2 regions of the Phycicoccus sp. 3266 genome follow, and region 1 is predicted to be linked to the other one. Evidence: riboswitches for the same ligand, from Rfam matches in the RefSeq annotation. Region 1 holds a riboswitch; the other holds the start of a gene.

Region 1 (5,579 bases):
AGCTCGGCGGCCATGACGAACGCGGGCTGGCGGCGGAACAGCGTCGACCCCGGCGAGATCCCGAACCGCGCACCCCGGGCACCGAGGTAGTCCCGCTTGGCCTCGTCGCGCACCCCGATGTGCGACAGCAACCCGGCGAGCAGCGCCTGGTGGACGAGGTCGGCGTTCGGCGGCTCACCGGGCGCGGCCGTCGCCTGCTTCGGGTCGATGCCGACGTCCTGGCAGGCCCGGCGCAGCTGCGAGTGCAGGTCCTGCCACTCGCGCACCCGCAGGTAGTGCAGGAACTCTGTGTGGCACATGCGCCGGAACGCGCTGTGCGACAACGCCTTCTGCTGCTCCTTGAGGTAGTTCCAGAGGTTGAGCAGCGACATGAAGTCCGAGTGCTCGTCACGGAAACGGGCGTGCGCCTGGTCGGCCTGGGTCTGCTTGTCGGCCGGCCGCTCGCGGGGGTCCTGCATCGACAGCGCCGCCACGATGACGAGCGCCTCGCGCGTGCAGCCGAGCTTCCCGGCCTCGATGAGCATGCGCCCCAGCCGTGGGTCCACGGGCAGCCGGGCGAGCGACCTCCCGTATGCCGTGAGCCTCCGCTCCCGGCCACGTCGCCGTGGTGCGGTTGCCCGCTCCCCCGGCTCCGCGGCATACGCCTCACCCGTGGCCTGGCCATCACCCGCACCGGCGTCCTCGCCACCGCTCACGTCGAACGCCTGGAGCTCTTCGAGGAGCCGCACGCCGTCGGCCACCTGGCGCGGGTCGGGCGCGTCGACGAACGGGAAGCGGGCCACGTCGCCGAGCCCGAGTGCCGTCATCTGGAGGATGACCGACGCGAGGCTGGTGCGCTGGACCTCGGGCTCGGTGAACTCGGGCCGGGACTCGTAGTCGGCCTCGGAGTACAGCCGGATGCAGATGCCGTCGGCGACACGGCCGCAGCGACCGGCCCGCTGGTTGGCGCTGGCCTGGGACACGGGCTCGATCGGCAGCCGCTGCACCTTGGTGCGCTGGCTGTAGCGCGAGATGCGCGCGGTGCCGGCGTCGACGACGTAGCGGATGCCGGGGACGGTCAGGGATGTCTCGGCGACGTTGGTGGCCAACACGATCCGGCGGCCGGGGTGGCCTGAGAAGACGCGGTGCTGCTCCGCCGCGGACAACCGCGCGTAGAGCGGGAGCACCTCGGTCTGGGGCAGGTTCAGGCCCTCGAGCGCGGACGCGGTGTCGCGGATCTCCCGCTCTCCGGAGAGGAAGACGAGGATGTCCTGGCCACCGCCGTCACCGCCCCGGGCCTCGGTCCACAGCTCCTCGACCGCCTCGACGACACCGGTGACCTGGTCGCGCTCCTCGGCGTCGTCGCGGTCGGGGTCGACGAGCGGGCGGTAGCGGACCTCGACGGGGTAGGTGCGACCCGAGACCTCGATGATCGGCGCCGGCTCCCCCGTGCGCGGGTCGGCGAAGTGCTGGGCGAACCGCTCGGGGTCGATGGTCGCCGAGGTGATGACGACCTTGAGGTCGGGGCGGCGCGGCAGCAGCTGCTTGAGGTAGCCGAGGATGAAGTCGATGTTGAGCGACCGCTCGTGCGCCTCGTCGATGATGATCGTGTCGTACTTGCGCAGCATCCGGTCGCGCTGCATCTCGTTGAGCAGGATGCCGTCGGTCATCACCTTGACGAGCGTGTGGTCGCTGCTCGTGTCGGTGAACCGGACCTGGTAGCCGATGGCGCCGCCGAGCTCGACCTCGAGCTCCTCGGCGATGCGCTCGGCGACCGAGCGCGCGGCGATCCGTCGTGGCTGAGTGTGCCCGACGATGCCCTGCTGGCCCCGGCCGACCTCCAGGCAGATCTTCGGCAGCTGGGTGGTCTTGCCCGACCCCGTCTCGCCCGCGATGACGACGACCTGGTGGTCCCGGATCGCCGCGGCGATGTCGTCCTTGCGCGCGACGACCGGCAGCTGCTCGGGGTAGTGCAGGTCCGGGACGGGGATCGCCCGGCGCGGGCGCGGCGGGCGGTTCCGGCGGGGCTGCCCGGGGTCGCGCGCAGTCGCGGTGCCACCCTCGCCCGCACCTCGCCGCGGCCGGGTCCGCCGGTTCCGGGCAGCACGAGGCTGTTCGGAACCGGCGGAGGACATGGCCCCTACGATACGGGCGGCCCCTCCCCCACCCGCACCGGATCACGGCCGGTCAGACGCCCTTGGCCGCGATGAAGCCCTGGTCGAGGTCGGCGATGATGTCGTCGACGTGCTCGATGCCGACCGCGAGCCGCACGAGCCCGGGCGTCACCCCGGCAGCCAGACGGTCCTCGTCCGGGCCCTGCGAGTGCGTCGTCGAGGCCGGGTGGATCGCCAGCGAGCGCACGTCGCCGAGGTTGGCCACGTGGCTGTGCAGCTGCAGCGCCTCGACGAAGCGCTTGCCCGCCTCGACGCCGCCCCTGATCTCGAACGCGAGCACCGCGCCCGCGCCGCGCGGGGTGTACTTCTTCGCCTTCTCGTACGACTCGTGGTCGGGCAGCGACGCCCACACCACCCGCTCGACCTGCTCGTGGCCCCCGAGGTACTTCGCGACCTCGTGCGCGTTCTGCAGGTGCCGCTCGATCCGCAGGCTCAGGGTCTCGATCCCCTGCGCGATGAGGAAGGCGTTGAACGGCGAGACGGCTGCCCCGAGGTCGCGCAGCAGCTGGACGCGTGCCTTGAGGATGTAGGCGAGGTTCGCCCCGAGCGGGCTGCCGACGCCGAGGTCCCGCGCGAAGACCAGGCCGTGGTAGCTCTCGTCCGGCGTGTTGTAGCCGGGGAAGCGCTCAGGGTCCTTGGCGAAGTCGAACGAGCCGCCGTCGACGATGACGCCGGCGATGGTGGTGCCGTGGCCGCCGAGGTACTTCGTCGCGGAATGCACGACGATGTCGGCACCCCACTCCAGCGGGCGGATGAGGTAGGGCGTCGCGATCGTGTTGTCGACGACCAGCGGCACCCCCGCCTCGTGGGCGACCGCCGCCACGCCCTCGATGTCGAGCACCTCGGACTTGGGGTTGGAGATGGTCTCGCCGAAGAAGAGCTTGGTGTTGGGCCGCACCGCCCGGCGCCACGACTCGAGGTCGTTGGGGTCGGCCACGAAGGTGACCTCGAGGCCGAACTTCGGCAACGTGTGCTTGAGCAGGTTGTACGTGCCGCCGTAGAGGGACGGGCTGGCCACCACGTGGTCGCCGGCCTCGGCGATGTTGAGGATCGCCAGGGTCTCGGCCGCCTGGCCGGACGCGACGAGCAGGGCACCGACGCCGCCCTCGAGCGAGGCGATCCGCTGCTCCACGGCGTCCTGCGTGGGGTTCATGATGCGGGTGTAGATGTTGCCGAACTCCTTGAGCGCAAACAGGTTCGCCGCGTGCTCGGCGTCCTTGAAGACGTAGGACGTCGTCTGGTAGATCGGCAGGGCGCGGGCGCCGGTGGCGGAGTCCGGCTCCTGGCCGACGTGGATCTGGCGGGTCTCGAACGACCAGCTCGTGCTGCTCATGTGAACCTTCACTCTCGTGTGCCGCAGGGCGCGGCGTCGGCGTGGTCCGTCGCCGACGGTGGAGTGCTGGTCGCCACCGCCGGAGGCGGTGCGGGACACGTGGTGGGTCTCCCGCGCTTGCGCACGGCGGGAGCCGTGCGCCCGGTCCTCACCCGGGGCACCCCACCGCGGAGGAGGGTTGCCGGCCAGCGAGCCGGGGCTTCGCGCTGGCACTCATGACCTGTCCGCAGGGTACGCCGCAGCCTCCACGGGCCGGGACACCCGTCTCTCATCGCGGACGCCGTGCACCGGAGAGGGACACCCACCGCCCCGTGCGCACGACCCCGCAACACGCGCACAGCCCCCACCACACGCGGACGGCCCCGACCGCACGCGGACGGCCCCGACCGCACGCGGACGGCCCCGACCGCACAGGCGGTCGGGGCCGTCGTCGGGCCGGGATCCCGCGCTACGGGATCATCCAGTTGAGCACCGCGGTGGACTGCAGGAAGACCAGCACGCACATGAACGCCACGAACGCGACGCTCCAGCCGATGACCCGCCGGAAGATGTCGCCCTCGCGACCCGACATCCCCACGGCCGCCGCGGCGATCGCGAGGTTCTGCGGGGAGATCATCTTGCCGAGCACACCGCCGGAGGAGTTCGCGGCTGCCATGAGGGCCGGGTGCAGTCCGGCGTCCTTGGCGGCCGTCACCTGCAGGGCGCCGAACAGCGAGTTCGACGAGGTGTCCGACCCCGTGACCGCGACGCCGAGCCAGCCGAGGATCGGCGACAGGAGGGCGAACGCCCCACCCGCACCCGCCATCCAGGTGCCGAGGCTGGAGGTCTGGCCGGACGCGTTCATGACGTACGCCAGGCCCAGCACCGCCATGACGGTGACGATCGCGGCAGCGAGCTGCTTGAGCGTCGTCCCGTAGGCACGCAGCGCCCTCGCCGGGGAGATCCCCAGCACCGGGATCGAGATGATGCCGGAGATGAGCATGAGCGTGCCTGCTGCGGCGAGCCAGTTCAGCTTGAACTGCGGGATCTTCGAGGCCTTGCCCGAGGCGCTCTGCAGACCGTCGAGCCCCGGCCAGTTGAACACCTTGGTGGGGGCGTCGAGGGCGTCCTTGATGCCGGGCAGCTGGGCCAGCACGAACACGATGATGATGATGAGGTACGGCGCGTAGGCCTTGAACACGTCGGAGCCGCGGTCGTGCGCAGCCTCGTCGCGCGCCCTCATGGTGGCGAGGTCCTCGGCGCCCGCGTCACTCTCCGTGTGCACCGGGCGGCGACGACCGGTGTGCCCCTCGCGGTGCTGGTCCCCGGCCTCGGCGGTCATCGCACCGGTGGCCGAGGTCCGCGAGCCGCGAGCACCGGCGGCCACGACCTCCTCCTCGACACCGGACTCCACGTAGGCCTGCTTCGGCTGCCAGACGCGCAGCAGCAGGACGACGGCCAGCGCGCTCACGAGCGAGGCGACGATGTCCGTGAGCGGGGTCGAGATGTAGTTCGAGGTGACGAACTGCGCGATGGCGAAGGTGATCCCGCAGGTGAGCGTCGCGGGCAGGGTCGCCCGGACCCCGCGGCCGCGGTCGATGATGAAGACCAGGGCCATCGGCACGAAGACGCCGAGCAGCGGGGTCTGGCGACCGACGATCTGCGACAGCGTGTGCTCGGGCTGCTGGCTGACGGTCGCCAGGGTGGTGATCGGCACCGCCAGCGCGCCGAACGCGACCGGCGCGGTGTTCGCGACCAGGGCCACGACCGCGGCCTTGAGCGGCCGGAAGCCCAGCGCGATCAGCATGACGCTCGTGATGGCGACGGGCGTGCCGAAGCCGGCGAGCGCCTCGAGCAGGGCGCCGAACGAGAAGGCGATGATGACGGCCTGGATCCGCTGGTCGTCGCTGATGCTCGCGAACGAGCGGCGGAGCACGTCGAAGTGCCCCGTCGCGACGGTCATGTTGTAGACCCAGATCGCGTTGATGACGATCCACATGATCGGGAAGAAGCCGAACGCCGCACCCTCGATGCCGGAGGAGACGGCCATGCCGACGGGCATCGAGTAGGCCCAGATCGCGATCACGATCGAGACGAGCAGCGCGGCGATGCCG
Region 2 (5,579 bases), on a different contig from region 1:
GGCGAGGCTCGAGGTCGCGAACGCCATCCGGCTCGGCACGTTGGCCTTGATGAGGCCGGTGACGACGTCGACGGACGGGCGCTGCGTGGCCAGGACGAGGTGGATGCCGGCGGCGCGCGCCAGCTGGGTGATGCGGACGATCGACTCCTCGACGTCGCGCGGGGCGACCATCATCAGGTCGGCGAGCTCGTCGACGATCACGAGCAGGTACGGGTACGGCTGGATGACCCGCTCGCTGCCCGGCAGCGGCTTGACCTTGCCGGACTTGACCGCCTTGTTGAAGTCGTCGACGTGCTTGTACCCGAACTGGGCGAGGTCGTCGTAGCGCGTGTCCATCTCGCGCACGACCCACTGCAGCGCCTCGGCGGCCTTCTTGGGGTTCGTGATGATCGGCGTGATGAGGTGCGGGATGCCCTCGTAGCCGTTGAGCTCGACACGCTTGGGGTCGACCAGCACCATGCGCACCTCGTCCGGGGTGGAGCGCATGAGGATCGAGGTGATCATCGAGTTGACGAAGGAGGACTTGCCGGCGCCGGTGGCACCGGCGACGAGCAGGTGCGGCATCTTCGCGAGGTTCGCCACGACGTAGCCGCCCTCGACGTCCTTGCCGACCCCCATGACCATGGGGTGCTCGTTGCTGCGGGCCGCCTGGCTGCGCAGGACGTCGCCGAGGCTGACCTTCTCGCGGTCGGTGTTGGGGATCTCGATGCCGATCGCGGACTTGCCCGGGATCGGGGACAGGATGCGGACGTCGGCCGAGGCGACGGCATACGCGATGTTCTTGGAGAGGGCGGTGACGCGCTCGACCTTGGTGCCGCGGCCGAGCTCGACCTCGTACCGGGTCACGGTCGGGCCACGCGTGAAGCCGGTGACCTGGGCGTCGATGTCGAACTGCTCCATGACCTGGGTCAGGGCCTCGACGACGCGGTCGTTGGCGGCACTGCGGGTCTTGTGCGGCGAGCCGGGCTCGAGGATCGCGTTGTCGGGCAGCGTGTAGGTGACGTCGCCGGCGAGCGCCAGCTGCTCGACGCGCTGCGGCAGCGGCGTGGTCGGGGGCGCCTCCAGCGGGGCCTTGACCTCCACGGCCGGGCTCTGGGCCGCGCTGCCGGGCGTCTTCTCGCCGGCCGGCGACAGGACACCGGGCGCGGTGGGCCGCTTCTGCCCGGGGCGCAGACGCTTGCCGTCCTTGTCGACGAGCGCGGCCTGCTCGAACGCCTCGTCCCCCTCCATCGGCCCCTCGGGCTCGGGGCGGCGCCGGCGGCGGGGCTTCTCCGCGACGGGCTCGGCCACCGGCTCCTCGAGGTGCTCGCGGTGCAGCAGGTGGTCGCGCAGCTCGGAGAGCCGCTCGGGGATCATGTGGACCGGGGTGGCGGTCATGACGAGCAGGCCGAAGAAGCCCAGCATGAGCAGGATCGGCACCGTGCCGTAGACCGAGACGGCCGCCTCGAGCGGGCTGGAGGCGAGGAAGCCGATGATGCCGCCGCCGTCGCGCATCGCGTCGGCGCCCTGCGGCGGCTCGGGCACCCCGGCGGCGACGTGGGTCAGGCCCGACGCGGCGAAGGCGAGGGCGCCCATCCCGATGCCGATGCGCGAGTTCGCCGCGCCCTCCTGAGGGGCGCGCAGCAGGCGGACGCCGAGGAAGAGCAGGGCCAGCGGCACGGCATACGCGACGCGGCCGAAGGTGCCGGCCACGACGGCGTGGATGACGTCGCCGACCGGGCCCTGGAAGGACCACCACTCGCGCGCGGCGACGACGATGGCCAGGCCGAGCAGGAGGAAGCCGAACCCGTCACGACGGTGCTCGGGCTCGAGGTCGCGGGCGCTGGTCCCGACGCGGCGGACCGCGCCCCCGGCGACGTGCGCCATGCCCATCCAGGTGCCCCGCAGCGCGCGCAAGGGCAGCGGGAGGCCACCGCCCTTGGGCGCCTTGCCCTTGCCGCGCGCGGCAGCGGTGCGCGGCGCCGCCCCGCGCCGGTTGGCCGGGCGGGTTGCGGTGCTCCGGCCGCTCGAGGAGCGCGTGGAGGTGGACGGACGTGTCGCCATGCTCCGCAGGGTACGCGACCGTCCCACCGGACACACGCGTCACACGCACCCCGTGGCCAGACATTACGCCCCGGGTCCCTCCCCCGAACGGGTGAGCGGGCGGTCTCCACTTCGGTCCGCACCTGCGCCGCCCCGTTCCCCGGTGGGGGTGACGGGTGCCACGCTTCGTTCTGCGTCTGGCGGGGCCTGCGCCGGCGGACCGACCACGAGTTCGCCGGCGCAGGGGCCCCACGGCCCGGCGGGGCGCCTCCGCCCCGGCTCGGAGCATCCACCGGACGGACGGCCTGTCTCGCATCGCGGGAAGCTCCGGGCCGCGGTGGCCCGGACCGGCCCGCCCCGGCTACCGTCGACGACCAAGGTCATGAGTGTCAGCGTCAAGCCCCGGCTCGCTGACCAGCAACCCTCCTCCGCGGTGGGGTGCTCCGGGTGACGACCGGGCCGGCTGCGCCCGCTGCCGGCAAGCGCGGACCCGCGAGCGCCGGGTCCCACCGGACCCAGGAGGCCCTCGCATGTCGATCGCGACCACCGACTCCCACCGTGACGCGGACCCCACCGCCGCCCGCCGCAGCGCGCCCCTCGCGCACGCCCGCGGCCAGCACCTGCGGCCCGTGCCGGACGTCCGGACGACCGGGTCGTCGCCGCTCGGCGAGACCGGCGCCGTCCCGGCCGTCGTGTCAGAGCGGCTGCTGGTCCCGACGCTGACCGGGGTCGTCGACTACGCGAACTTCGACCACGCGGCCTCCACCCCGGCGCTGGTGAGCGTCAAGCAGGCCGTCGACACCGCGCTGCGCACGTACTCCTCGGTCCACCGGGGCAACGGCTGGGCCTCGCGCGTGACGTCGTCGTGGTACGAGCAGGCGCGGGCCGAAGTTGCCGCCTTCGTCGGGGCGCGGGAGGGCGACGAGGTCGTCTTCACCCGCAACAGCACCGACTCGTTCAACCTGCTGGCGCGATGCCTCCCCCGCGACACGTCCGTGTTCGTCTTCGAGTCCGAGCACCACGCGGCGCTGCTGCCCTGGTCCTCGCGGCGGACCCACCGCCTGCCCGTGCCCGGCAGCGCGGCCGACGCCGCCGTCCTGCTGCGAACGGCCCTGCGCGAGCACCCGTCTCGCAACCGGCTGGTCGTCCTCGCCGGCGCCTCGAACGTCACCGGCGAGGTCTGGCCCGTCGCCGAGCTCGCGCGGATCGCCCGCCGGGCGGGGGCCCGGGTCGTCCTCGACGCCGCCCAGTACGCCCCGCACCGCACCGTCGACCTCGCGGCCCTGGACGTCGACTGGGTCGTGCTGTCGGGGCACAAGCTGTACGCGCCGTTCGGCACCGGCGTGCTCGCCGGGCGCGCGGACTGGCTGGATGCCGCCGCGCCCTACCTCGCCGGTGGTGGTGCCACCAAGGCAGTGACGGACCGCGGTGTCGTCTGGCAGCAGGGCGCCGCCCGGCACGAGGCCGGCAGCCCGAACGTCATCGGCGCCATCGCCCTCGCCGCGGCCTGCTCGGCCCTGCGAGCCCACCGCGACGCCGTCGAGGCCCACGAGAGCGCCCTGGGCCGTCGGCTGCTCGAGGGCCTGGCCGCCGTCGAGGGCGTGCAGACCTACTCGATCTTCGGTCCCGACCACGAGCGGGTCGCGGTCGCGACCTTCACCGTCGACGGGCTCGACTCCTCGCTCGTGTCGACGGCGCTGTCGGCCGAGCACGGTATCGGGGTCCGCGACGGCAAGTTCTGCGCCCACCTGTGCGTCGACGCGCTGCTCGACGACGTGGACGAGGAGGCGCCGACGACCGCGGTGAGGGCCAGCGTCGGCCTGGCGACGACGGCCGAGCACGTCGAGCGGCTGCTGTCCGCGGTGGCCGAGCTCGCCGCGAACGGTCCCGCCGCCGAGTACGTCCACGGCCCGTCGGGCTGGGCCCCCGTCGAGGACCCGCGCGCCCTCGACGTCGCCCGCCCCTGGTAGCCGGCACACGCCGCGCCCTCCCCGGCCGCCCGGTATACCCGCCGGGCGCCCCCGGCCGCGCGCGGTCACCCCCGCTGCGGCTACCCGCAGAGGGGCCCTTGACAGCAACTGGTTATAGTGTCTAACTTTTGGTTAGAACCTCTAACCACGGAGTTGTCGTGACCGTCGCCCCACCCCTCGTCCACTCCACGCCCGCCGCCCGCGCGTACCCGGACCGCACCGTCGCCGTCGCCGGCCTCGGGTACAGCCTCGCGTGGGTCGTCGGCCTGACGCTGACCTCCACCGGTACCACCGTGGGCTCCACCGGTGCCGAGGTCCTGGCGGCCGCCTCCGGTAGCACGGGCGTCGTGGCCGCGCAGTACGTCGTCACCGAGATCGTGACCGCGATCGCCCTCGTCCTCACCCTGCGAGCCGTCGCCCACCGGGCCGGGGACCGCCTGATCGCCGCCCTCGGCGCAGTCGTCGGCGGGCTGAGCCTCGTCCAAGCAGCGCTCGGCGTCTACCTCGCCCTCGTGGCGGTGCCTTCCAACGACGCAGGTCTCGCCGGAAGCCTGTTCCAGGCCGTCAGCCGCACTGACGGCGTCAAGATGCTCCTCATCGCGGTCCTCGCCATGCTCGGAGCACGAGCGGGGCGACGCGGTCGCCTTCCTCGGTGGCTGACCCCCGTCGCCGTCCTGCTCGCCCTGACCGTCACGGTGTCCGGCGTCGGGTACTTCCTGCTCGTCGACGGGCTGGCCGTGGCGGCATATGCCTCCCTGCCCCTGCTCACGGTCTGGGTCACTGGCGCCGGGCTCGCGTCCGCACGGCGCGGCGGGCAGGAGGCCTGAGGTGCCCCGCCGGGGGCTCACCCGCGAGCAGGTGGCGGGCGTCGCGGCCGACGTCGCCGACGAGGTCGGGTTCGACTCGCTCACCCTGTCCGCGGTGGCGCAACGGCTGGGCGTCTCGCAACCGGCGCTGTACAAGCACGTCCCGGGGATCGAAGCCCTGCGGCGCGACGTCGCCGTGCGGGCGGTCGAGGAGCTGACGCTGGCGATCGGCGACGCCCGTCAGGACCTCCGGGGACGTGGGGCCCTCGAGGCGGTGGCCGTCGCCTACCGCACGTATGCCGCGCGCCACCCCGGGCGGGTCGCAGCCTCCGTGCGCGCGCCCGCACCGGACGACGACGAGCACGCCGGAGCGGGTGCACGAGCGGTCGCGGTGCTCGCCGGGGTGCTCGAGGACTACGGCATCACGGGCTCCGACACCGTGCACGCCGTCCGAGCCGTCCGCGCCACGCTGCACGGCTTCGTGGTGCTCGAGGCCGCGGGTGGGTTCGGGCTGCCGGAGTCGGTGGACGAGTCCTTCGACCGCCTGCTGGCCGGCCTCGACGTCGCCCTCAGCCAGCACGTCGCCAAGCCCTCCTGACCCCCACTCGGGGCCACCCGGCATACCCGCTCCCCACCGCAGCCGCAAAACGGCAGTTGCTGGCATGAAACGGCGGTCCAGAACTGCCGTTTCACGTCCGCAACTGCCGTTTTGCGTGGGTATGCCGGGCGCCCGCCGACCGGGGCAGGCGGCCGGCGCGGGTCAGGCCTGGATGACGACGGG

Evidence for each region. Region 1 has a riboswitch for S-adenosylmethionine ahead of J2X64_RS18495 (bifunctional o-acetylhomoserine/o-acetylserine sulfhydrylase). Riboswitches for the same ligand answer to the same signal wherever they lie in the genome.
Region 2: it holds a riboswitch for S-adenosylmethionine, as region 1 does, so the genes downstream of both, J2X64_RS00890 (aminotransferase class V-fold PLP-dependent enzyme) here and J2X64_RS18495 (bifunctional o-acetylhomoserine/o-acetylserine sulfhydrylase) in region 1, are expected to answer to the same signal.

Annotation. Positions count from the first base shown of each region.
Region 1 is NZ_JAVDUW010000004.1:36,563-42,141, reverse strand. Features, by position in the region: gene hrpA (ATP-dependent RNA helicase HrpA) at 1-2,114, opposite strand, end outside; gene J2X64_RS18495 (bifunctional o-acetylhomoserine/o-acetylserine sulfhydrylase) at 2,167-3,486, opposite strand; SAM riboswitch class IV at 3,595-3,707, opposite strand; gene J2X64_RS18490 (L-lactate permease) at 3,935-5,579, opposite strand, start outside.
Region 2 is NZ_JAVDUW010000001.1:179,825-185,403, forward strand. Features, by position in the region: gene J2X64_RS00885 (DNA translocase FtsK 4TM domain-containing protein) at 1-2,043, opposite strand, end outside; SAM riboswitch class IV at 2,401-2,513, shown strand; gene J2X64_RS00890 (aminotransferase class V-fold PLP-dependent enzyme) at 2,553-3,992, shown strand; gene J2X64_RS00895 (hypothetical protein) at 4,151-4,819, shown strand; gene J2X64_RS00900 (WHG domain-containing protein) at 4,821-5,396, shown strand; gene J2X64_RS00905 (ribonuclease J) at 5,559-5,579, opposite strand, start outside.